DNA from 2 places in the Salinithrix halophila genome. Region 2 is predicted to be linked to the other one. Evidence: a T-box and tRNA genes for the amino acid it is inferred to sense, from the RefSeq annotation. Region 2 holds a T-box; the other holds one or more tRNA genes.
What was found. A T-box is a leader RNA that pairs with one kind of tRNA and senses whether it is charged. The one in region 2 lies ahead of ACFOUO_RS16375 (valine--tRNA ligase), so its partner is inferred to be a tRNA-Val.

Region 1: it has a tRNA-Val gene. The T-box ahead of ACFOUO_RS16375 (valine--tRNA ligase) is inferred to sense a tRNA for this amino acid. The anticodon was not compared.

The regions. Positions count from the first base shown of each region.
Region 1 covers NZ_JBHSAP010000003.1:38,888-50,879, forward strand. The annotation lists gene ACFOUO_RS00510 (threonine synthase) at 1-654, opposite strand, end outside; tRNA gene ACFOUO_RS00515 (tRNA-Lys) at 1,568-1,643, opposite strand; tRNA gene ACFOUO_RS00520 (tRNA-Gln) at 1,649-1,723, opposite strand; tRNA gene ACFOUO_RS00525 (tRNA-His) at 1,768-1,843, opposite strand; tRNA gene ACFOUO_RS00530 (tRNA-Asp) at 1,852-1,928, opposite strand; tRNA gene ACFOUO_RS00535 (tRNA-Val) at 1,934-2,008, opposite strand; tRNA gene ACFOUO_RS00540 (tRNA-Glu) at 2,015-2,090, opposite strand; tRNA gene ACFOUO_RS00545 (tRNA-Ser) at 2,120-2,212, opposite strand; tRNA gene ACFOUO_RS00550 (tRNA-Asn) at 2,217-2,291, opposite strand; gene ACFOUO_RS00555 (molybdopterin-dependent oxidoreductase) at 2,564-3,025, opposite strand; gene mog (molybdopterin adenylyltransferase) at 3,080-3,565, opposite strand; gene moaC (cyclic pyranopterin monophosphate synthase MoaC) at 3,568-4,056, opposite strand; gene moaA (GTP 3',8-cyclase MoaA) at 4,064-5,086, opposite strand; gene ACFOUO_RS00575 (molybdopterin-binding protein) at 5,065-6,954, opposite strand; gene ACFOUO_RS00580 (S8 family serine peptidase) at 7,386-10,148, shown strand; gene ACFOUO_RS00585 (aminotransferase class I/II-fold pyridoxal phosphate-dependent enzyme) at 10,377-11,483, shown strand; gene ACFOUO_RS00590 (Bax inhibitor-1/YccA family protein) at 11,539-11,992, opposite strand, start outside.
Region 2 covers NZ_JBHSAP010000018.1:669,228-681,219, forward strand. The annotation lists gene murC (UDP-N-acetylmuramate--L-alanine ligase) at 1-1,230, opposite strand, end outside; gene ACFOUO_RS16370 (bifunctional folylpolyglutamate synthase/dihydrofolate synthase) at 1,236-2,579, opposite strand; gene ACFOUO_RS16375 (valine--tRNA ligase) at 2,683-5,334, opposite strand; T-box leader at 5,385-5,614, opposite strand; gene ACFOUO_RS16380 (hypothetical protein) at 5,753-5,914, opposite strand; gene ACFOUO_RS16385 (GerAB/ArcD/ProY family transporter) at 6,526-7,620, opposite strand; gene ACFOUO_RS16390 (hypothetical protein) at 7,650-7,880, opposite strand; gene ACFOUO_RS16395 (Ger(x)C family spore germination protein) at 7,913-9,103, opposite strand; gene ACFOUO_RS16400 (spore germination protein) at 9,129-10,625, opposite strand; gene ACFOUO_RS16405 (phosphotransferase) at 10,883-11,992, opposite strand.

The sequences.
Region 1 (11,992 bases), on a different contig from region 2:
ACAGGGGTGGCTTCCGACCGGGGGATTGATGTAATTCGTGACCGGGAAATAGCCCTCTTCTTCCACGAAACGGTGCATGAGCTCCCAGCGTTCATGGGGCTGATTCATGAGAAGCAACTTTGCTCCAGTGCCTTGGATCGCTTTTTGTAACCCTTTGTTGAGGTTTTCTTGGGAGATGACTACACAGTCCAGCCCAGCAAAAGCGGCATAGGAGGTCACCGACAAGCCGGCGTTTCCACTCGATGCTGTGACAAGGACACGTGCGTCGGTCTCCAATGCCCGAGCTATAACGAGGGGACTAAAGCGGTCCTTGTGAGAACCGGTGGGGTTTTGTCCTTCATCTTTCATCCGAAAAGAGCTGATCCCTAGCTTGTCAGCTAGGCGAGGAAGCTCCAACAACGGGGTATTTCCCTCACCAAGCGTTGGAAAAATCGTATACGGCAACCGATTTCCATAACGCATCATGCCCGGTTTCTTCCCATCCCGATCCCAAGGGAGCATGGAACGGTAATCCACTCGCAGGCTAGACGGATGTCCCGATTGCCGGCAAGCCGGACATCCAGTAAAAAAGTCTCCCTCCTGATAAGAAGTACCACAACGGATACAGGTCAAACCCTTAACAAGAGGGTTCCGGCAAAACGTATGAATGGTCATCCCCTCCCAGTCCTTGTTGTCTCTTTATTCCGGCTTAAAATGCCTATCCAGGTTGGGACATAGTAATATGAATAAACTAGATTAGTTCTTCTAATTATTCTTGCCAATGCCGTTTAAAATCCCGATCCAACTGTTTCAGCAAAGCCGTTGGCTCCCTCTATTTATCCTTCTATAAATGATAGCACAAATTATTTAAAGGAGCGCGGACGACAGAGGAAACCCCGTTTGTAATCATGTCCAGTCATGAAAACAAAAATCCCCGACCGTTAGGCCGAGAATGGGTGTTCATCCAATTAGTCAGGTTGTAGATGGGCCATGAGCCAATCAAACGTAACCAACGACACGAGCGTGAAGAGAACAAAAAGGCCAATAAGGATACCTATTATTTTAACGAACTTGTATCCACTCATTACTTACCTCCCTCAGGGTTTTCATCCCTACTGCTGAAAAGATTCTAACAATCCGTCTTAACGATGTGATCCTCCCTGGCCTGAAACCCTTAAATCCCCAGTACTGAGGCGATCACCAAGGTCATGAAGGTAACAGCCGCTATCATCTTAAAAAGACAGCCCATGGGGGTCCCCCATTTCTTTTTTGCTCATAAAAAAGAACTCCTTGTAACTTATACGTTTTTTGGTATATTTGTCGAGGTTCCCTTTCGCTGTTTTTCCAAACCTTTACCGATATTCTGTATGATTGCTCTTTATAGCTGTCTTTTTCTATTAAATTTAACAGCCAATCTCAAAAATATCCCGGCACAAACCCCCGGGCCCATCTTCAAACCAAAGCCAGTTGTTTCTCCCGGCTTCTCTTGTCAGATGAATTTGTTTTCGTGAGTAGGAACCGACATATCTGCACATACTAAAAGCGGCAAACCATCCTGTCGGATTGGTTTGCCGCGTACGTTCTATATTGGTGAGCCATGCAGGGCTCGAACCTGCGACACCCTGATTAAAAGTCAGGTGCTCTACCAACTGAGCTAATGGCTCACGGTTGGCTGGGGCGGTAGGGATCGAACCTACGCATCACGGAGTCAAAGTCCGTTGCCTTACCGCTTGGCTACGCCCCATCACTTCAATAGGATAGAAGGATAAGGGTGCTTTAATAAAAAATTGGGGCGACCAGTGGGAATCGAACCCACGAATGCCGGAGCCACAATCCGGTGCGTTAACCACTTCGCCATGGCCGCCATAATAATGGCGGAGCTGACGGGACTCGAACCCGCGACCTCCGGCGTGACAGGCCGGCGTGAACTCCAACTTCACCACAGCTCCGCGTATGGTGGACGGTGACGGGATTGAACCGCCGACCCCCTGCGTGTGAAGCAGGTGCTCTCCCCCTGAGCTAACCGTCCGATACCTGGTGACCCGTAGGGGATTCGAACCCCTGAATGCCAGCGTGAAAGGCTGGTGTGTTAACCGCTTCACCAACGGGCCTTGTGTCTAAAGCGCTTGTGGAACAAATATGGCGGAGAGAGCGGGATTCGAACCCGCGCGGGGCCATAGAGCCCCCTAACGGTTTAGCAAACCGTCCTCTTCGGCCTCTTGAGTATCTCTCCTCATTGGCTCCTCCGGCAGGACTCGAACCTGCAACCTACCGGTTAACAGCCGGACGCTCTACCATTGAGCTACGGAGGACCACTTGAAAGCGACATGATTCATTATAACGGATGAGAGGAGAAAAAGCAAGAGTTTTTTTAACCTCTTAACCGCCGCATTTCATATGAGGCCCGTCCCTCAAGGCGCTTTAACAGAGTAGCATACATCTGATGAAGACGTCAACGGTTTTTTCGAGAAAAAATCGCCTGATATTCTCCTGCTCAAAAGGGCTGATCGAAGACTGTATGAAAGGGAACCGATGTCCTGTAGAATCCTTTGTGGTCGTCGAGCCTATATGTCTCCATGGCCCTTCAACGGTGCTTCAGACGAAGAGTATCCGGCGAAAGGGTTTGTCTGAAGCCGAAAGATGCCGACCGGTCTGCATCTTCCTTCTCCCGTGCGACCACTTGCACCTCGGTGACGGATTTGACATTGAGGCAGTTACTGCTCCCGTCAGGAACGTAGAGACGGAGGGGTCCTCCTCGTTCAAGAGGGCGTCCCTCCTGACGCTGATAAAGGAAAAAAGCTTGCTCCAATTCCTTCAGGGGAATATCCGCCTGAAATTCGTCCGCAGCGATAAAGCGTACATGGGTTGCACCGCGGGTAAGCACAGCATACCCTAGAACGGCTTTTAAGCTGACCGCCTTCCCGTCCACTCCTGGTACCCGTTCCTCGGGACGGACGGACCCATCATTCATTCGGTTGGCGATTTCCTCTGTCAATTCATAGGGAGACTCCACCGCTCCCACTACCTTCACACGCCAGTTTCCCATCAAATTCTCCTTTCCATCGACCCTCTAATCCGCCGTTGATAGATCCAGCCCCGGTTAATCGTGATCACCGAATCTTTCAGTCAATATTTCCAAGGCATGAGGAAGCACATCGAGGATCGCCTCTAGGCACTCACGTACTGCTTTGGGACTTCCCGGCAGATTGATGATCAGCGTAGAGCCTCGAATTCCTGCCACCGAGCGGGAGAGGACAGCGAACTTCGTTTTTTCCAATGAGGCGAGTCGCATCGCCTCGGGAATTCCCGGCACCTCCCGCTCGATGACGGAACGGGTGGCTTCTGGTGTAACATCCCGGGGAGCAAACCCCGTGCCACCCGTGGTGAGGATGAGATCCACCTGTTCCTGATCACACATACGGATCAGGGTGCGGCGGATCACTGCCCACTCGTCGGGGATCACCTCATGGACGATACGTTCCCCGCCGATACGCGTAACCAGGGTAGCAATTTCCCTGCCGCTCCGGTCTTCCCGTTCACCCCGGTAGCCTTTGTCACTGGCGGTTAAGATACCAACGCGCCACATGCTCATCTTTCCTCCCGTTGATAATCGCCGCTCTTGCCCCCGGTTTTGGATAGAAGGCTTGTCTCTTCCACCGTCATCCCTTTATCCAAGGACTTACACATATCGTAAATGGTGAGAGCGGTCACGGAAGCGGCTGTCAGGGCTTCCATCTCGACGCCGGTTACGTTGTCCGTCTTTACTGTCGCCTCAACCACCAGTCGCTCCACCCCTTCATAGGAAAAAATGATATCGGCTCCCCGGATCGGAATCGGATGACACATGGGAATCAGTTCCGGCGTTTTCTTGGCAGCCATGATCCCCGCCACCTGGGCTACCGCCAGTACATCCCCCTTACTTACGCTCCCTTCCCGGATCGCCGTCAGGGTTTGTGGTTGCATACGGATGACGGCTCTGGCTGTCGCTGTCCGCCGGGTGACGGCTTTTCCGCTCACATCGACCATGCGGGCTCGTCCTTGATCATTGATATGGGTAAACGGATTTTCCTGGTTCATCCTCTTTTCAACCCCCGATATAAGACATTTCTACTTTCTTGCGAGGCGCGGTCGGGGTATCGGCGAGGCGTTCTTCCGAGTAACGGTCCTGCCGGTCCCGCCAAATGTTTCGAATGTGATTCGCCAACTGTTCATCGGTTTCCGCTTCCCGCAAAGGGCCTCGCAGATCGGTCCCCTCTGAAGCGAACAGGCAGGTATACAGCCGACCGTCCGCCGACAGGCGGGCCCGGGTGCAGCTACCGCAAAAGGTATCCGTTACCGAGGAGATGACGCCGATTTCCTGATCGCTTCCCTCGTAACGATAACGGGATGCCACTTCACCGAAGTAATTGGGATCAACGGGTACAAGAGGCATCTCCCGATGAATACGGTTCACGATTTCCTGTTTGGAAACCACCTGGGAAAGATCCCACCCGTTGCTATTCCCTACATCCATGTATTCAATAAAGCGAAGGATGTGGGCTTTATCCCGGAAAAAACGGGCCATGGGCAAGATCTGACTTTCATTGACCCCTTTCTGGACAACCATATTCACTTTAACCACCAAGCCAACCCGGGCGGCAGCCTCGATTCCCGAAAGGACACGGTCGACGGCGGATCGCCTCCCGGTCATCTCGGCAAAGACGGTTTCGTCCAAGGCATCGAGGCTGACATTGATTCGATCCAGGCCCGCATCCCGAAGTGCTTCCGCCTGCTTTTCCAGCAGAGAGGCGTTGGTGGTCAGGGCCACATCACGGATCCCCGGCACCCCTTTAATCATCCGAACCAGTTGGGGAAGATCCTTGCGGAGAAGAGGTTCCCCTCCAGTCAGACGGATTTTTTCCACACCGAAGCCCGAAAACAGGCGAACGAGTCGTGTGATCTCTTCAAAGGTAAGCAATTCTTTGCGGGGTAAAAAGGGATAATCAGGTCCGAAAACCTCTGCTGGCATACAGTACCGACAGCGAAAATTGCAACGGTCAGTGATGGATACCCTCAGATCTCGGAGCGGTCGTCCCAATCGGTCTGTCACTGGTTCTGGTTGTCCCATGAGACCACCCCTTCGTTTGATTGTTCCAATTTTTCTCCCGTCGACCGAGTGCTATAACCAGGCAGTTCCTCCGCCGCCTGCTGGAAAGCTCGGGATCGAAGGGTGGAAAGGAGCCTCCCTCCTCCCTCCGTTTTCAAGGTGGCGTTTGGAAGCCACAAATCCAGGGGGAGGATTCCAGCGGGGATAAAGGAAAGGCCAAATGGGTGCGCCGCCGTCCGGGTTCCAACAGCCACGTCAGCAGTTCCTGAGGCCACGGCTGCCGCCGCCTTCAGGAGAGTCGGCTCTCTCCGCAATCGCCCCTCCAGTAGCTCCTCTGCCTCTCGGTACTTCCTATCCAACCCGTCATCCAATCCGCTCCCAGCAGCCGGACGAATGAGACCAAGGTCTGCCTTGGGAATACCCTTCCCCCCGAATATCCTTCCCCGATTTTCCGGCATCGTTAGCCAGCCCCACTCCCGTTCCACCAAGCGAAAGAAAACTCCTCCTGCCGGATCGAAAGTTTCCCGCATCCTATCCGCAACGCCTACTAACCCGTGCCAATCGCCGCCAGAGCGATTATCGCCGTTCCCGGATAACCGCCGTAAGGACCAGCCCGGGTGTTGCTGTTGAAAAAGAGAAGCCAACCGATCCAACAGGGGGTCATCCTCCCCAGCCAACCACAAGGTGCGTGCTATTTCCGATGGGGAACGAAGCCCCTCCACTTCTACCCGCTCACCCGCTTCCCAACCGGATTCTTGGGAAGGAATGCGTAGGAGAGCATCGGCTTTCACCAGAGACATCGTTACTCCCGCCCCTCGTTGAAGGGGAAAAGCCCAAAATTCTCCTTCCTTATAGATAACGCCCAGCCGGATAAAATCCTCCGCTCCCAGCTTCCCGGAGATGGAACGGGATAGGCGCACCGTCAATCGACGACCCTCTCCTTCCCTTTCCCCATACCAGGTTTGGATCAAAGGACGGGCAAACCAGTCAAGGGAGTGGTAAGCGGACACCGGATACCCGGGAAGTCCAAGGACCGGCTTCCCCTTAACTACGGCCAAGACCACCGGTTTCCCCGGACGAGCAGCCACTCCATGCAGCAGGACATCTCCCAATTCCGACAGTACCTGATAGGTATAATCCCTGGTACCCGCAGAGGAGCCTGCATTCAGAATGACGAAGTCACAATCCGCTACCGAGTCGAGCACCGCCTGCCGAATCGCTTCCGGATCGTCGGGGACGATTCCTCGGTTCACCGCTTCGGCCCCCCATTCTTCCAAATAAGAGGCAAAAACCGCCCCGTTAAACTCAATAATTTGTCCCCGCTTTGGCAAAGTACCGGGAGTGACCATTTCCGATCCCGTCGGAATGATCGCCCCACGAGGTTTTTTCAATACCTTTACCTGCGTCCTACCGCCGGCCAGCATCGCTCCTATATCGACGGGACGAATCCGGTGACGAGCAGGGATGATCATTTCTCCTGCGGCCACATCCTCTCCCGCCTGCCGCACATGCTTCCAAGGGGGAATTGCTGTGCGAACTTCCGCCAAACCCTCTTCTCGCTCACGCACGTGCTCGATCATGATGACAGCGTCCCGGTTCGCTGGGAGCGGGTCGCCAGTATTGATATAGTCAAAGTCCCGCCCTTCCATCAACAGGATCGGGGACTCTGAAGAGGCACGTTCTGTCAAGACAGCCTTCACGGCGATCCCATCCATAGCTGCAGCGGGATAGGCTGGCATCGAAAAGCGGGCGAAGACCGGTTCTGCCGTCATCCATCCCGTAGAGCGGGTGACCGACACCTCTTCTACATCGGGAACCAGAGAGGCGGCGGCGAGTAACCGTTCCCGAGCCTCCGAGATCGGTACGTTATCCAATCGAGTCTTCCGCAAATGGACGCCCCCCTTTTCCCAGCCGTAAAGTTATGTTAAGGATAGCACCCGCTCTTAAGGCTGTCGAGGCGTAGGGAGGAATTAAAGGAAGAACGAACCGGTCACCGTCGATTTCTGTCCATTGCGAGAATTACAAATAGGTAAGGTCTTCGTAAGGAAAATCGATTCTTATTCGAATCTTGTGTCATGCTTAAGCCGGAATGCGTTCGACCTCCCAATCATTTACCAATTCACACGCTCAATTTCTTCTATAAAAAATAAAATTACCTTTTTACGACAATGATCACTCTCTGATCAAATTTCGTTAAAAAATGGTATAATATAAAAACGGAATAGAAGTCATTTAACGAATCTAGGAAGGGTAGGGATGTCAAACGCGTTCACAAAAGTTTCCTATATATCTGCAATCATCTACATAAGGAGGTTTACCCGTGAAAAAAGTATGGCCTGTGGTTGTATGTACCACGCTTTTATTATCCGGTTTGGGATTGAATTCCTCGTCCCCTGCTCAAGCATCTCCTTCAGAAGGATTTTTGAATGCGAAATTGCGTGAATTCCAAAAACACAAACTGGCTCCCGGGGTGCCCGTTCAATCGGGAAAGCGCGTTTCTGTACTGGTGGAGATGAACAGTGCTCCGACGGCTGCTTTTCAGAAGTTGGCTAAATCTGAGGAACTACCCAGACAAAACGCAAATCAATATCGGAAAGAATTACAGCAGGAGCAACAAACACTCACTTCGGACTTAAAGGAAGTCGCTCCTCAACTTCAGGTAAAAGAAACCTACGATACCGTTTTTGCGGGAATGTCCGTCCGCTTAAAAGGGGAAGAAGTAGAAAAATTAGCTGCTTTACCCGAGATTAAACGCATTTATCCGATTCGAAAATACCGAGCCACCATGAAAGAGAGCTCTCCCCTCATTGGTGCAACCTCCACGTGGAAAGAAAAAGACAGCCAGGGGAATTCTCTGACAGGGAAAGGCATGAAAGTCGCGGTGGTTGATTCCGGTGTGGATGCCAAACATCCCGATTTGAAAGGGAAAATCGTAGGCGGTTATGATTTCGTTGAAAAAGATCGCACCCCCCAAGATGAGGCCGGCCATGGCACCCATGTGGCAGGTACAATCGCGGCCAAGGGAAAGATTAAGGGCGTCGCTCCAGATGCTTCGATCTTGGCCTACCGGGTACTGGACGAAAACGGAGTAGGCACCAACGAGGACATCTTAGCCGGGATCGACCGAGCCGTAAAAGACGGAGCAGACGTGATGAACCTGTCCCTCGGAGCTTCCGTCAATGTCCCCGATGGCCCGCTGGTTCAAGCTGTCAAACGGGCAACCGAACACGGAGTCGTCACGGTTGTCGCCAATGGAAACGACGGACCTGAAGGATGGTCAGCGGGAACTCCGGGTACCGCTATGGACGTGATTTCCGTCGGAGCCTCTACAAAAGTCATTCCGTTACCCGTCGTCCAAGTAGCCGGCGATAAAAAGAAAATGGAGATGAACATCATTACCTCTTCACCGGCTTTTCCGATGAAAGGTACCCACTCGATTGTCAATCTGGGAAATGGAAAAGCGAAAGATTTCAAAAAGAAATCCCTCAAAGGAAAGATCCTCCTGGTCAAACGAAACAAACAAATGACAGAAGGCGGGATCACCATCGTGGATGATGTAGCCATACGAGCGAAAAAGGCAAAGGCCAAAGCGTTGATTGTCTATAATGATCACAGCGGTGAGCTCAGCGTAACCCCGATGATTCCCGATGACGAAGCAAAACCGGTTCCTACCGCCACCTTATCGGGAGCGTATGGGAAATATCTCAAAAAGAAAATCGCGGCAGGGAAAAAGAAAATTGTACTCCGTTCCGTAAAGCAGGAACGGATGATTGATTTCAGTTCCAGAGGTCCGGGCCTCGGCACTTGGGCGATTAAACCGGATGTCACTGCCCCTGGGGTCGATATCCTCAGCACTGTTCCCAGGAAGGTCGACAAAAAGGGCTACGAAAAGATGAGCGGGACAAGCATGGCTGCTCCTCACGTAGCTGGAGCCGCAGCCTTGCTCCGGCAAAAACATGCGGATTGGGATCCACAACAGATCAAAGCGGCTCTCTCCAACACCGCTGTCAACCTAAAAGATAGCGAAGGCAAACGGGCCCCATATATCCAACAAGGTTCCGGACGAATAGATATTCTAAAAGCCCTTCAGACCGATACATTGGTCACCCCGAACAACCTCAGCTTCGGATTGTTTAAACCCCAATCGGGCACACAAGAAGCCGAGCGAATGCTTCAAGTGAGAAACACCGTCAACCAAGCAAAAACCTATACCATCCGAGCCGAGTTAGACGGCGGAAAATCCGGCATTCGGGTGGAAGTTCCGTCGCAGCTTCAAGTAAATTCCGGCAGCACGGAACAAATTCCTGTCAAGATAAGCTTCGATACCGGATTACCTGTGGGTCAGTACACCGGCACGATTTATATAAAAGAGGGCTCCCAGGAATGGAAGGTCCCTTTTATCGCCTTAAATGACGCAAAGGATTATGAGCTGATCAACTCTTTCGGACTGGATACCCTGTTTTTGTCTCCCAATGGGGATAAAAAGCTGGATACGGCGCTGTTGACCTACTATATGCCGGTGTCGCCGGACCGTTTGAAAATCACGGCAAGAAAGGTCGAAGAAAATTCGAAGCCCATCACCCTACATTCTGCCAAAAATCCGCAGGAAGGTTATATGGATCGCTTCTGGAACGGTAAGGATGCGAAAGGGAAGAAGCTACCCGACGCTCTCTATTTACTCGAAGCTACCGCTAACAAAGGCAAAGCGCGTACTTCCGCACAATCCATCGTCTTTGTCGACAAGACGGCTCCTAAAATTAAATGGGGGAAAACCGGTAAAAAGCCGCAGTTGAAGGGCAAAATCCATGATCTACTGGTTAAAAAAGATTCTCTGGGTTTATTGCATTTCATGCATATCATGGCTGGAGTGGACATCAAACCTGTCACTCTCCAGTGGAAGCGGGAGAAAAGCAGCAAATGGAAGAGGATTCCGCTTTCCCTTGAAAAACTGCACAAAAACAAAGGGAAGTTCACCTATACCTTCAAAAAGAAGGAACTGAAAAAAGGGAAGAACACGATCCTTGTGCGAGTCAAGGACGCCGCAAAAAACAGCCGTACGCAAAAGATAAGGATCAAAAAATAAGTCGATTCCCCTATAAAACCGAGTCCCCCTCTGTATCCGATGGGGATTCGGTTTTTATATCCGGGATTGGGCTGTGCCTCATTATTTGATACGGTAGGAGAAACATCCCTACACAAAGAGGTGGACACATGAACCAGTCTTTTCAAAGGAAATGGAGCGAGATGGATGGAATTACCGCCGAACGCCGCCGACAGCTTCCTCTGCACCCTGCCATAGGAGGGAAGTCCTATGTCTAATCCTCCTCCTTTTTCACGCCTGGTCTCTTCCCTTCCCGCCTCTGTCCCCTTCGTTCCGCCGGAGGAGACGGAACGACAGAAGGGACGCCAGATCTGGTTGCGCCTGGGAGCCAATGAAAGCACCTTTGGCATGTCTCCGAAGGCCCTGGAAGCGATGCAGCAGGCGACGGCGCAATCCTATTTATACGGGGACGCCACTAGCTATGAGCTCCGGGGCGAACTGGCGGATTTTTACGGGATCGAACGAAAAAACATCCTAATCGGGAGCGGAATCGACGAACTCCTCGGCTTGACCGCCCGTGTATTCCTCAACCCTGGGGATGCCGTCACCACTTCTCTCGGGGGGTATCCCACCTTCAACTATCACGTGGACGGCTTCGGTGGCATCCTCCACACCGTTCCCTACCAAGACTTTCGCAATGACCTCACTGGACTAGCGGAAAAAGCACGGGAGACGGGTTCCCGCATCCTCTACCTGTCCAACCCGGATAACCCGACGGGCTCGTTTTATCCGCCCGAAGCAATCGAAAAACTCCGGCGGTCCCTTTCCCCTGATTGCCTATTGTTGCTGGACGAAGCCTATGTTGAATTCGCAGGGGAGAACGCAATCTGGCCCATTGACCCTGAAGATCCCCAGGTAATCCGTACCCGCACCTTCTCCAAAGCCCACGGAATGGCCGGGGCTCGTATCGGCTATATCCTGGGAAACCCGAAGACCCTAGCAGCCTTTGACAAGATTCGGAACCACTTTGGAGTTAATCGCCCAGCCCAGGCCGGTGCACTCGCCTCTTTACGCGACCGTACTTTTTTAGAGGCAGTCGTAGAAAGCGTCACAGAAGGAAAGAAGGAATACGCCCGGTTGGCTAAGGAAACAGGATTCATCACGCTTCCCTCATCTACCAACTTCGTCACCTTCGACATGGGCACCGCTGAACGAGCCCGCGCTACGATGGATGACTTATGGGAACGGGGTGTTTTCACCCGGGTTCCTGGCACTGCACCATTGAACCGCCTGCTTCGAGTCAGCGTGGGGACCCCCGAAGAACGGCGCGAATTTGCCCGCGTATTCCGTGAAGTGGTCTCCTCCCTCCCGGAATAAAGCCCCTTGTAAAAAACAGCCGCCTCCATACCAAGGGAGGTGGCTGTTTTTGGGGTTAATCCCGGTTTCCCAGGATGCGGAGAAGGAAGATAAACAGGTTGATAAAATCCAGGTAGAGAGCCAAAGCCCCCATGATTGCCGCTTTGGCGTGTGAATCTTCGTCCATCTGCATCTCCTGCATCCGCTTGATCTTCTGGATGTCATATGCGGTCAAGCCACAAAACAGGAGAACACCTGCATAGGAAATGATCCAGTAAAGCGTGGTGCTGTTCATAAAGAGGTTGACCACACTCGCCAGAATGAGGCCGATCACGCCCATCAGGAGGATGCTGCCTAGTTTGGACAGATCCCGTTTGGTAACGGCCCCGTAGACGGCAAAGATCCCAAACATCCCCGCCGTGATGAAAAACACGGAGGCGATCGAGAGGCTTGTATAGATCGCTAAAAGAGGCGTAAGCGTCACCCCATTTAGGGTGGCATACAGAAAAAAGATGAAGGTGGCGGTAGGA
Region 2 (11,992 bases):
GGGATTGCTGTTGACCTTCACCATCTCCACCAGCCTCTCTGAGGTGACCCCCTCAATGGGGGCTTCTCCCGGCGGAGAATAAATACTGGTAATCACCAGTTGGTCAGCCTCTCCAAAGGCACGACTAAACTCCTCCATCAAGAGGTGGGTCCGTGAATACCGCTGAGGCTGGAATACGGCGACAATCCGGCGTTCCATCGCTTTCAGGCCGTTAATGGTGGTTCGGATCTCCGTCGGATGGTGAGCATAATCATCGACAACCAGAATATCATCCGCTTCCCCGATAACCTGGAAACGACGTTTTGCCCCTTGAAAGCGAGCCAGCCCTTCAACGATCTGTTCGAAGGAAAGTCCCGCTTCGAGGCAGGCCACAACCGTCGCCAGGGCATTGGCCACATTGTGGCGACCAGGAACCTGGATCATGACGTCGCCCAGAATTTCCTCTCCCCGTTTCACGGTGAAACGGGTCTCGTTGAAACGCTGCCTAATATCAACGGCGGTATAATCCGCCGGACGGTCTAAAGCATACGTGATCACCTGAGCGTCAGACTCTCCGGCGATCTCCCGCAAATACCCGTCATCCCAGCCTAGGACAGCAACCCCATCTTTTTTAACTTGGCGCAGAAACTGTTGGTAGGCTTTCTTCAGATTTTCAAAATCGCCATCGTAATTCTCTAGATGGTCGGGTTCAATATTGGTAACAATCGCAATATGGGGATAGTATTCAAGAAAAGTCCCATCACTTTCATCCGCTTCCGCAACCACATATTCACTTTGACCCGCTTTGGCATTACTGCCGAGGCCGACTACCTCGCCACCGATCACATAAGTCGGGTCCGCTTCATTTTCCTCCAATGTCTGAGCAATCATCGAAGAAGTCGTCGTCTTGCCGTGTGCACCGGCGACCGCGATTCCCTTTTTATCGTTTAGAAGGGCTGCTAGCATTTGCGAACGGTGAAGGACAGGAATCCCTTGTGCTTCAGCCGCTTTGAGCTCCACATTACCTTTGGGAATACTGGAAGAATAGACCACACGGTCGGCTCCATCAATGAGAGAAGCATCATGCCCGAGATGAATCTCTGCCCCTCTGACTTCCAAGCTTTCCGTCAATTTGTTCACGGCCACATCGGAGCCGGTCACCCGGTGCCCCATCTCCAGCAACACACGGGCAATCGCACTCATCCCGTAACCACCAATCCCCACAAAATGTACATGTTCTCCTTTGTGCAACCCACTCACCCACCTTTATCCCATTTCTGCGTCCTTAGGCTGTGACGAATCTCCCCTACCAGGAAAAGGGTTCCAGCCACCAGAATCAGATCCCGGCCTCCCGCTTCCTCTCGGAGTTGAGCCAGCCCTTCCCATGGTTTCTCGGCAATCCGAACCGCGATCTCCGGATTCAGGGACCGGATGGTATCCGCCAGCTCGACAGCCGGGAGAGAACGGGGATGGTTCGCTTGCGTAGCCGTAACCGTATCCACCAGCGGCAGCAACGGGGCGAGAATGTTCTCCCGTTCTTTATCCGCCATCACTCCTGTCAAAAAGTGCAGCTGATCATATTCATAAGATGTTAGAGCGTCGGCAAGTGCCAGGGCTCCCTCCCGGTTATGAGCCCCGTCAAGCAGAATGCGGGGCGAATCAGCCACTGTCTCCAACCGGCCGGGCCAGAACACTTTCTCCAGCCCTTGGCGGACTGTCTCCTTATCCAGCAGCGTTGCATAAAACTGGCGCAGCACCTCACATATCATCAGGGCCATGGCCCCGTTCTTTACCTGGTGCGCCCCCTTCAAAGGGATGGATACCTTCTCAAGAGAACGGTAGGGACCGATAAATGTAAAAGCCTCCCCTTCCGCTCCCTTTTCAGGAAAGGATTCCACTTTAAAATCCCGGTTCAACAGGTAAAGACGGCAGTTTTTTTCTTTCGCTCGCTGTCGGATAACGAGAAGCGCCTCCTCGTCTTCGACGGCACTCACTACCGGCACTCCCGCCTTGATGATCCCCGCTTTCTCCGCAGCGATCTCTGGGATGGACTCCCCAAGAAACGCCTGATGATCATGTCCTACATTGGTAATAACGGATACGAGGGGAAGGACAACATTGGTGGAATCCAGCCGCCCGCCCAAACCCGTTTCCCAGACGACAAACCAAGGAACGGCCTCACGGGCGAAGTATAAAAGAGCAACCAATGTCCAAAACTCGAATTCTGTCACCCGGTCAAGCCCTGCCGCCGCCCGTTCCTCTGTCAGGTCGGCTACGACTTTCGCCCAACGGACAAATTCGGACTCCGGGATGGGGTCCCCATCCATGGTAATCCGCTCTCCCCAATGCTGCAAATAAGGAGAAGTGAACATTCCGGTCGGATAACCCGCCTGCCTAAGTATAGATGCCGTCATCGCGGCTGTCGATCCTTTGCCGTTAGTGCCCGCAATGTGGATGATTTTCAGTCGGCGTTCCGGGTTGCCGAGACGGGCACACATCCATTCCATCCGGTCCAGCCCTGGGCGAACGCCCTGGGAGCACCCTTCTCTCATCCACTGAAACACATCATCCGCTATGGTGAATCCCATTGCTTCAGCCATGCCGCTTCGTTCCCTTCTTCCATTCCATGCGGAAAAATCCCCAAACCAATACTATCATAACAGTCAAAAGAGAAAACGGGCAGGGGGCCTGCCCATTTTCCGGTTACTTCCCTTTTAACTCCTGAAGGCGATTTTCCACTTTGGTCCGCTTTTCCCTATACTCTTCGCCTTTTTTCCGCTCTTCGTCGACCACGTGGGACGGTGCCTTCGCCACAAACCCAGGGTTGGAGAGCTTTTTTTCCACCCGTTCCACTTCTTTGTCCAACTTTTTCTTCTCGGTTTCCAGACGGGTGATGGTCTGTTCGATATCGATCAAACCTTCTAGAGGAAGGAATAGTTCGGCACCCGTAACGACGGCGGTCATCGCCCGGCCCGGACGCGCCAGATCCACCTCTACAGTCAGGTTCTCCACTCCACAGAGACGCCGAATTGCCGGTTCGTTGTGACGGAAGATGGGAAGTGTTTCGGCCTCAGCCCTGATCAGTAGATCCACCTGTTTTTTGGGCGCTACTTCCATTTCAGCGCGAATGTTACGAACGGCACGGATGGTTTCAATCAGCACTTCCATTTCACGCACCGCTTCTGGCGCTTCAAACATCGAATGGGGAGAGGGCCAGTCGGCAATCGTGAGACTTTCTCCATCCACGGGCAGGTGCTGCCAGATTTCTTCCGTCACATAAGGCATGTACGGGTGAAGAAGCCTCAGGGATTGATCCAAGACATGGGCTAGGACCGCCCGGGTCGTCCGTTTTGCCTGTTCGTCCGTCCCATATAGAGGAAGCTTGGCGAACTCGATATACCAGTCGCACAGCTCGTTCCAGATAAATTGATAGAGTACTTGCCCAGCTTCACCAAAATCGTACCGATCCAGCTGGCGGGTCACCTCGCTCACCGTTTCATTGAGGCGATGGAGGATCCAGCGATCCGCTGTAGACAAGTTCTCCCCCAGGGAAAGATCCCCAACTTCCTCCTTCTCCAGGTGCATGAGAGCAAAGCGGGAGGCGTTCCAGATCTTGTTGGCGAAGTTGCGGGCCGATTCCACCCGCTCCCAACGGAAGCGCTGGTCATTCCCCGGAGTGTAGCCGGTAGACAGCATAAATCGCATCGCATCTGCTCCGTACTTATCGATGACATCCATCGGGTCGACTCCGTTACCCAGTGATTTGGACATTTTGCGACCTTCAGCATCCCGGACCAAACCGGTAATGAGAACATCCTTGAAGGGTTTTTCTCCGGTAAACTCCAGGGCGGAGAAAATCATCCGTGCAACCCAGAAATAGATGATATCATACCCGGTCACAAGCACATCCGTTGGATAGTACCGTTTCAAGTCCTCTGTACCGGCTGGCCACCCCAGGGTAGAGAAGGGCCACAGTGCGGAACTGAACCAGGTATCCAGGACATCATCATCCTGTTTTAGGTTCTTTCCGCCACATTGAGGGCAGGTATCAGGATCTTCCTTGGCTACGAGCATTTTTCCACAATCTGTACAGTACCAAGCCGGAATCCGGTGGCCCCACCACAGTTGCCGGGAAATGCACCAATCCCGTACATTTTCGATCCAGTGGAGGTAGATCTTCTCAAACCGCCCCGGAATGAAACGGACGCCTTCCCCTGACCGCGTATCTTGGATGGCTGACTCGGCCAAGGGTTTCATAGCAACAAACCATTGGGTGGACAAATAAGGCTCCACCACGGCTCCGGACCGTTCACTATGCCCAACGGAGTGGACATGATCTTCAACCTCGACCAGTACCCCGTCTTCCTGCAAATCTTTTAGTAAGGCTTTACGGCATTCGAATCGATCCAATCCCCGATAGGGACCCGCTTGTTCATTCATCGTTCCTGTCTCATCCATCACCAGGATTTGGGGCAGGTCGTGACGGCGACCGATCTCGAAATCGTTCGGATCATGGGCAGGAGTGATCTTCACCGCCCCGCTTCCGAATTCCGGATCTACATGTTCATCAGCAACAATCGGGATCTCTCTATCCACGATCGGCAATAGGACCGTCTTTCCGATTAACGCCTTATAGCGGTCATCCTCGGGATGAACAGCGACACCCGTGTCCCCCAACATCGTTTCCGGCCTTGTCGTGGCAATCCGGATCTTACCGCTGCCGTCGGTGAGGGGATATTCCATGTGATAAAGTTTCCCCTGCACCTCTTTATGGATCACTTCAATGTCGGAAAGAGCCGTTCGAGCTGCCGGATCCCAGTTAATAATGTACTTTCCGCGGTAAATGAGCCCTTTTTCATACAGACGGACAAAAACTTCACGAACCGCCTGGGAAAGCCCTTCATCCATCGTGAACCGCTCCCGGGAATAATCCAAGGAGAGGCCCATTTTGCGCCACTGACTGCGAATGATCTCGGCATAGTTTTCTTTCCATTCCCATACCTGGGTCAGAAATTTTTCCCGACCCAAATCATGGCGGCTGACTCCCTCTTCTCGAAGGCGCGCCTCTACCCGCGCCTGGGTAGCAATCCCAGCGTGATCCATCCCCGGGAGCCAGAGAGCGTCATACCCGTTCATCCGCTTGAAGCGGGTCATGATATCCTGCAAGGTCATATTCAGAGCGTGACCGATATGAAGGTTGCCGGTTACGTTAGGCGGCGGAATGACAATCGTGAAAGGCTCCCGCTCCGGATGTTTTCCAGCACGGAAAAAACCTTCCTTCAACCAAAACTCATTCCATTTCTCTTCGGATTGCTTCGGATCATAGGCCGAAGACATGCTTTTTTGATCAGCCATCATAGCCCTCCTTTGTCGACTTTTACAAAAATAAAAAACTCCTTCATCATCCAAAGGACGGAAGGAGTTCCGCGGTACCACCTTTATTCATCGCGTTCAAAAAGAACCTACGATGCACTCTGAGATCCCGGTAACGCCGGGGACGCGTCCCACCCTACTTAACCTTCAGGCGGGCAGCTCGAGGGGGACCTTCGACAGTTTCACCTGGAACCCCTTGCAGCCGGGGAGGCTCCTCTCTGAAAGGCTAAATTCTGCCTACTCTCCCTGTCATCACTTTTTTGAGCTTCCCATTCGCGAACTAAATTGTACCAAAAAAGTCTCGGGGGCGCAAGGAAACGGCACACCAACAAACCCACAGCGGCCAGCCCTGGGGTTGTCGATGCTTTTATAAAGAAATAAGTGCCGGAGTTACGGTAAATCAGCGGGTCATTCCAAAAGCTTGCTGTACGCTTTCCCACATCAGCTGCGGATTGGCCAGAAAAGCCAACAGCAGGACCGTACTCAATAGCAGGAAACTGAGGATGAGAAGAATCAACAGACCCCGGTACATGCTTCTGACCGTTGATTTCACAGTGCTCATGATGAACCCCCCTTACTCCTCATGCTTTCTCTCAACGTTTATTTTGCTCCTTTCCCCTCGGCTTGTCTACCCTTTTTCCCTCTTTCATCATTTCCGGCGCGTAAAAAGGCAGCACGACACTTGTGTACACTTTGTGTTTCCGTTACGCATATAATTTGGTTGAAGGCAAACCTTTCAACGAGGATTCGCTCGAATGAGTCATATAGAGATGGAAAGGGTGATCCCCATGGAATGGTTCAGGGCTCTATTTTTTTCTGCCGCCTTATTCTTCCCCCTGAAAATGATGGAAATCTGGTTGGAAGAACGAAGGAAGAGAAAGTGATTTCTCCCATGGCTGAAGCCGTGAGCTTCTCGGATCATCGGGTGCGATAACCCGCTATCCTCTCCGAAGGCACCGCCCGAGCCAGAAAATTGCGTTTAAACCAGCCGATTTCGGGAAAAAAACCAATCGCTCAATGAAACCGTTTCGTACCGCATGGATACCCCAATCCTCTCGATAGCCCCAGCTGCAAAAGTGAATACGAACACTGAGGTCTTTTTTCACCATCTAACCACAAAAAAACACCGGCATCCGCCGGGGTTAGCGGTTGGGGTGATCATGAAGCTCGTGTTCAAGCTGACGTTCCCTTACGGCGGAGGATTGCCGCTCCTAAGAGAAGAACGGGCAAAAGAACCCCGAACGTCGCAGTGAAAGGGGGCCAGATCAGCTTCGTGAAAGTGGTGAGATACAGGATATTCGGAACGAATATTAAACTGAGGGGAATCATGATAAGACCCAGGGGCATAGTCAAGGGCCGGTAATCCTTGAGGCGAAAAACCAGTGCGAGGCTGAAGGCTGAAGCGTAAAAACTAATCGCTGTTTTTATAAAGAGAGTGATGAACCATATCCCCGCCACGATGACTTCCACACGCTCAACAAACTGACCCAGACTGATTCTTTGCGCCAGCTTAAATGGTGTATAGTTATACAACTTCGCGATGTCAGCCCCAAGAACCGATACCGAGACGGCATTCATCATTACCAGCAGAAGGTTAGCCACAATCATCCCGATTAGAAAGGGTTTTTTAGTCGCCTTAGCCCGAGTAAAGGCGGGAAAAACCATAAACCATATGACCGTTTCAAAAATGAATGCGACATAACGGATATTCCCTTCCAAAACTGGTTTTACCCCTTCAGCGAGAATAGGCTCGAGCCGTACTCCTTTCATTTCGGGGGCCAAAGTAAGGATCAGGATGAGAAATAAGGCGACCACCCATGGAAACAACAATTCCGCAGCACGGGCAAGCGGTTCGATCCCAAGCCGAACCCCGAAGATCAGAACGATAGAAAAAAGAAGAAGAATCGCTTGAATCGGTGTCTCAACCAGAATGTAGGTCGTAATGAAATCACCCACTTGATTCAACATGAGGATGGTATCTATAAAAGCAAAGGTAAAAAACAGGAACGAAACCATTTTACCCATCCAGTTCCCCAAGATTTCCCCCGTAAACTCTATAGGGGTCTTACCGGGAAACCGTCTTCCGATCGCGTCATACAAAAGAGCGATCACCACACCTTCGACCAAACCCAAGGCGGCGGCGATCCAAGCATCTTGTTTTGCCGAATCGATCACTATGGTAGGGGTCAACAAAACCGCGTTCCCCATCATAAACAGAATAACCAAAATCATAAACTGGCGCCCCGATATGTAGCCTTGGTTCATCATGGCGTCTCACTTCCTAATTAAGGACTGACTCACTTTAACCAACCGAATATCCAATCACTCAACGGTTTGTAAATAAGCACGACCCCATCCAACGGGTTTGGGATATCCAGATCCAACCCGTAAGCGATATTCAACCCGGTTCCAAACAGAAGGAGGATCGAGAAAAGCCACAGTCCCTTTTTCATCCCTTGCTGTTTTAACTTCGGGACTTCGATGTATAGAATGGCAGCAACCACCACAAAGATCCCAATCATAAACATCCGGATCCCCCCTCTTAGGCCGCGGTCAAAAGTCACATTCCTTCAATGAAAGAATTACCCGCTGACCCGGTTTGCCGAATTTTGAAATCCACCTTGACATCAGGCTTGAGTTTGACGAATTCCCGGTCCCAGTTCTTCTTAAGCTTTTTCCACACATTCGGATCACTGCGGTAAATCGCCTCGCCAAAGCCAAAAATATCGGATCGGTAGCCCTGCGCTTTTTTGATGCTCATCTCAGCCATTTTTTTAATCCGTTGTTCCGTTCTTTTTTCCAATTCGTAAAGGGTTTGCTTCTTCGAGAGGTCGATGTTACAGGCGACTTCCCCCACATTCCCTTCGCCCTTAATCTCTACGGTAAGTTTCGGCTTCCCCTTCCTGATCTCTCCCTTGATTTTTGATTGGATCCCCTTTACCTCGATGACAACCTTCCCTCCTTGGGGGCAGGGAAGGTGACCGACGGTGTTCGTGATGTTATTTCTGATGTAATTGTACCCTTTGCTTTCCTCCTGATTGAGCCAGCCGACCAGCCTGTCCTTGTTGAGTACCCCCATCAATTCGATAACCACCAGAGAGGGGGGGGTGATGGTGTTCAGATTCGCCTCCGTTTCGCCTGTTTCTTCTTCTCCCCTGATTTCAACTCCCGCTAGGACTGGAGCCTTCCCTTTGGTCATCATTTCAGAAAGGAGTTGATCCAGTTTCACCCCTTTCGTCGGAGCCCAGCTCTTTTCCGAAGTCTCCAGGGAGAAAAACATTTTCGATGCAGGGATTTTTTCCACCCGTGTGAATTGCGACAGCAAATCCCGAGCACTGTTTTTTTTGGCGATGAGGACGTAAAAATCGGGTCTGACCTCGGGATCCCGGAAAAAGAAATCTAACACATTGCGAATCCCCTCTTTCGCTAACGTTTCGCTAAGGATTAGGACGCGGATATGAGCGACATAAATCTTTCTCGGGGATTTCGTGGTTATTTTCCTTAATGCTTCAAACACGGTATCTCCCATCGCCTGGTAAGTGGTGGCAAGTGGACCGATTTGTGCCCGTTGTCCCGTAACCGCCTCTGGACTAACGATTTGAGCGGTCACGCGATACCGGGTCCCCACTTTATCGATCCCAATGCCGATCGCGATGCCAAGAGTATTAAGTTCCCGTCGATCCCAGCATCCTGTTGCAGTAAGGAGCAATAGGGAGCCGACCAAACAAAGAATTCCGATTCGCTTGATCATGCTTGGCTACCTCCACTTTCCCCTCTTATGGACGGGGTTTAGGCTTTACCGAATTGGAACTTCTCTCTCGCACGACGTTTCGCCGGCTGATTAACCGCGGACGGGTGTGAAGGGACCATAGGGGGAAACGAAACAAGGAGTCCTTCATTCCAGCTGCATTCATGGGTGCCATCGGAGACATATATGGGACCCCGAAGGAACGTAAGCTGCACAAATGGAGAACCAGCATCATCAATCCAATGAAGATCCCAAATAAGCCAAAGGAAGCGGCCAGTCCCATAAGAGCAAACCGCAAAACCCGGAAAGGAAATCCCATGGCTATGGAAGGATAGACGAAGCCGGCGATGGCGGTGATCGATACGATAATCACCATGGCAGGGGAAACCAGCCCCGCCTGAACGGCCGCTTCACCCAACACGATGGCCCCGACAATAGAGATGGTGGAACCCACCGCCCTCGGCATCCGGATACCAGCTTCACGCAATACTTCAAAAGTGAATTCCATGATCAAGGCTTCGACTAAGGCGGGAAAAGGGATCGCTTCCCGCTGTGCAGCGATACTAATCAAAAGAGTGGTTTGCAGCATCTCCTGGTGAAAGGTGGTAATCGCAATATAGAGAGATGGGGCAAGAAAAGAGATGGATACCGCGATATACCGCAGGATACGGATCAATCCAAAATCTGACCGTGTATAATAGTCTTCCGGTGACTGAAGAAATTGGGCGAACAGGGCCGGTACCATAAGAACAAAGGGCGTCCCGTTAACGAAGATCGCGATCCGCCCTTCCAGGAGCGAGGCAGCAACCACATCGGGACGCTCGGTATTGTCAATCGTGGGAAAGAAAGAGAAGTTAGCATCCTGGATCATCTCTTCGATATAGCCACTTTCCAACACCGCATCGATATCGATTCGATCCATCCGCTCATGCACTTCTTCTAGAGCATGTTCGTTGACGATCCCCTGAATATACATAATTGCTATGTCTGTTTTGGTTATCTTTCCTACCTGCCTGGTTTCCATCCATAGGTCGGGCGTCCGGATAATCTGACGAACCAGGGCGGTATTCGTCCGCAGATTTTCATTGAAAGCTTCCTGAGGACCGCGGATGACTGTCTCAGTGGATGGCTTAGAAACCGAACGGCCTTCCGACCCTTCGACACTAAGGGCCACTCCTTCCATAAACCCTTCAATCAGGATCACCGTATTTCCGCTTACGACCGATTGGTATACGCTTGGAAAGTCCACAACGGATTGGACCTCCCCCACAGCAAGAAGCTCGTTTTTGATCCTTTCGAGAAGATCACAGTCCATTTTCGAATGATCAGCTCTTTGTTGCGATTGAAGAATAAAGTCCTGGAGTCTGTTTTCATCGATCAATCCTTCCAGATAGATTACAGCCAATTTCCTGGACGGCTCCCTACCACCCAGACGAAGCTGCCTGATTTTCAGATCGCTGCTGTCTCCGAAATCGTTTTGGATCTTCTTAATATTATCGGGAAGGTCTTTTTTCAATGCGGACATCGTATCGCTTTCTTTTTCCACCCCTTGTTGTTGCGTGGCTTTCTTGCCCCGTTTAAAAAGCCATCTCTTGAACAATCTCCCACCCCCTTCACAACAAGTTTTTCATATTATCACCCATCCACTCCGCTTTTACCCTGATTGGTGGAAGGCGTTGGTTTAGGAACCGTTCAACTTCCGACAAAAATAAAAAAAGCCGCTGAGCGGCTAACCATGAACAATTTTTTGCAAATAGAATCAAACCATGCCTGAAAAGTCCTTTAATTTCTCTGCCGTCTCGCACCAGGCGGACGACGGCGAGCGGATGGATTACCTGAGCGGACTCCTGCTGTTTCCCGCCCCGGTTTCTTCTCAGTAGGCTTCCGGGAGGGTTTTTGTTTCCATTCCGACCGAATCCAATCCTGAAAAACATGGAGACGGTCCACTTCCTCTTCCAGACGGCGGATGGTAGCAGCCTCTCCGTCATGCCGGCGTTCCGTATAATAGCGGTGCAGGAGCCGTAAAGGCCGTACCGGGTAAGCCAGGTGGAGAGCGAGAAGCTTTTTCTCATTCCCAGGCAACGGCCATTCTTTTTCATACGCTTCCAGAAGAGCTGCTGGGTCGAGAATTTCATCCTCCTCCACAGGGAGAAAACGGCGCAGGAAGGCTGCGATATCACCCGCCGGACTGCCGACTGCCGCATTATCCCAGTCGATCCAGCGCCAACCTTCATCCCCGACCAGGAGATTCTGGGGATGAAGCCGCTTATGAAGGAGAGCTCGACGGGGGAGATCTCCCCCGCTAACCGTGAATCGTTCTACTCCCTGGAGGGAGAACTGGAGGGATTTCTCAAGGAAATCGCCGTGCTCCCGGAATGTCCGGTCGAAGGGAGAGGAAAATTCCCGATTCCCGACAAGCTCCCGCCACCGATCCATCTGTTTCTTCCATTCCCGCCATTGCTCCGGCAAAGAAGCAAGAGAAGCTTCAAAAAGAGGTTCTTCCTCCTCTACCAAGGGCTGGCTTAAACGGTGAAAACGGGCCAAATCCCGGATCAACTCGTCAGCCGGCACTTCGTTCCCTTTCACCGCCGCCTTCCCATACCAAGGGCTGGCATACCAGTTTCCCTGGTCCGTTTCGGCGAAAGGTTCTCCTTTCCTGGTCATTACCCAGGAAAGCAGGTGTGGGTACCCCTTTTCCCGGATCGATTCCAGTACTTGGTGGAGAATTCGCAGTTTTTCCCCAGGGACGGAGCTTTTTTTCAGTGCGAACTCCCCTTCATCAGTCTGGACCCGAAGGACACCCCTCGTATAATGGATCCGTCGGGGCGACCACCCATATCGGTCGAACACCTCAGACAGGACCGGCCCGTCGAGGGAAGGATCCAATTTCAA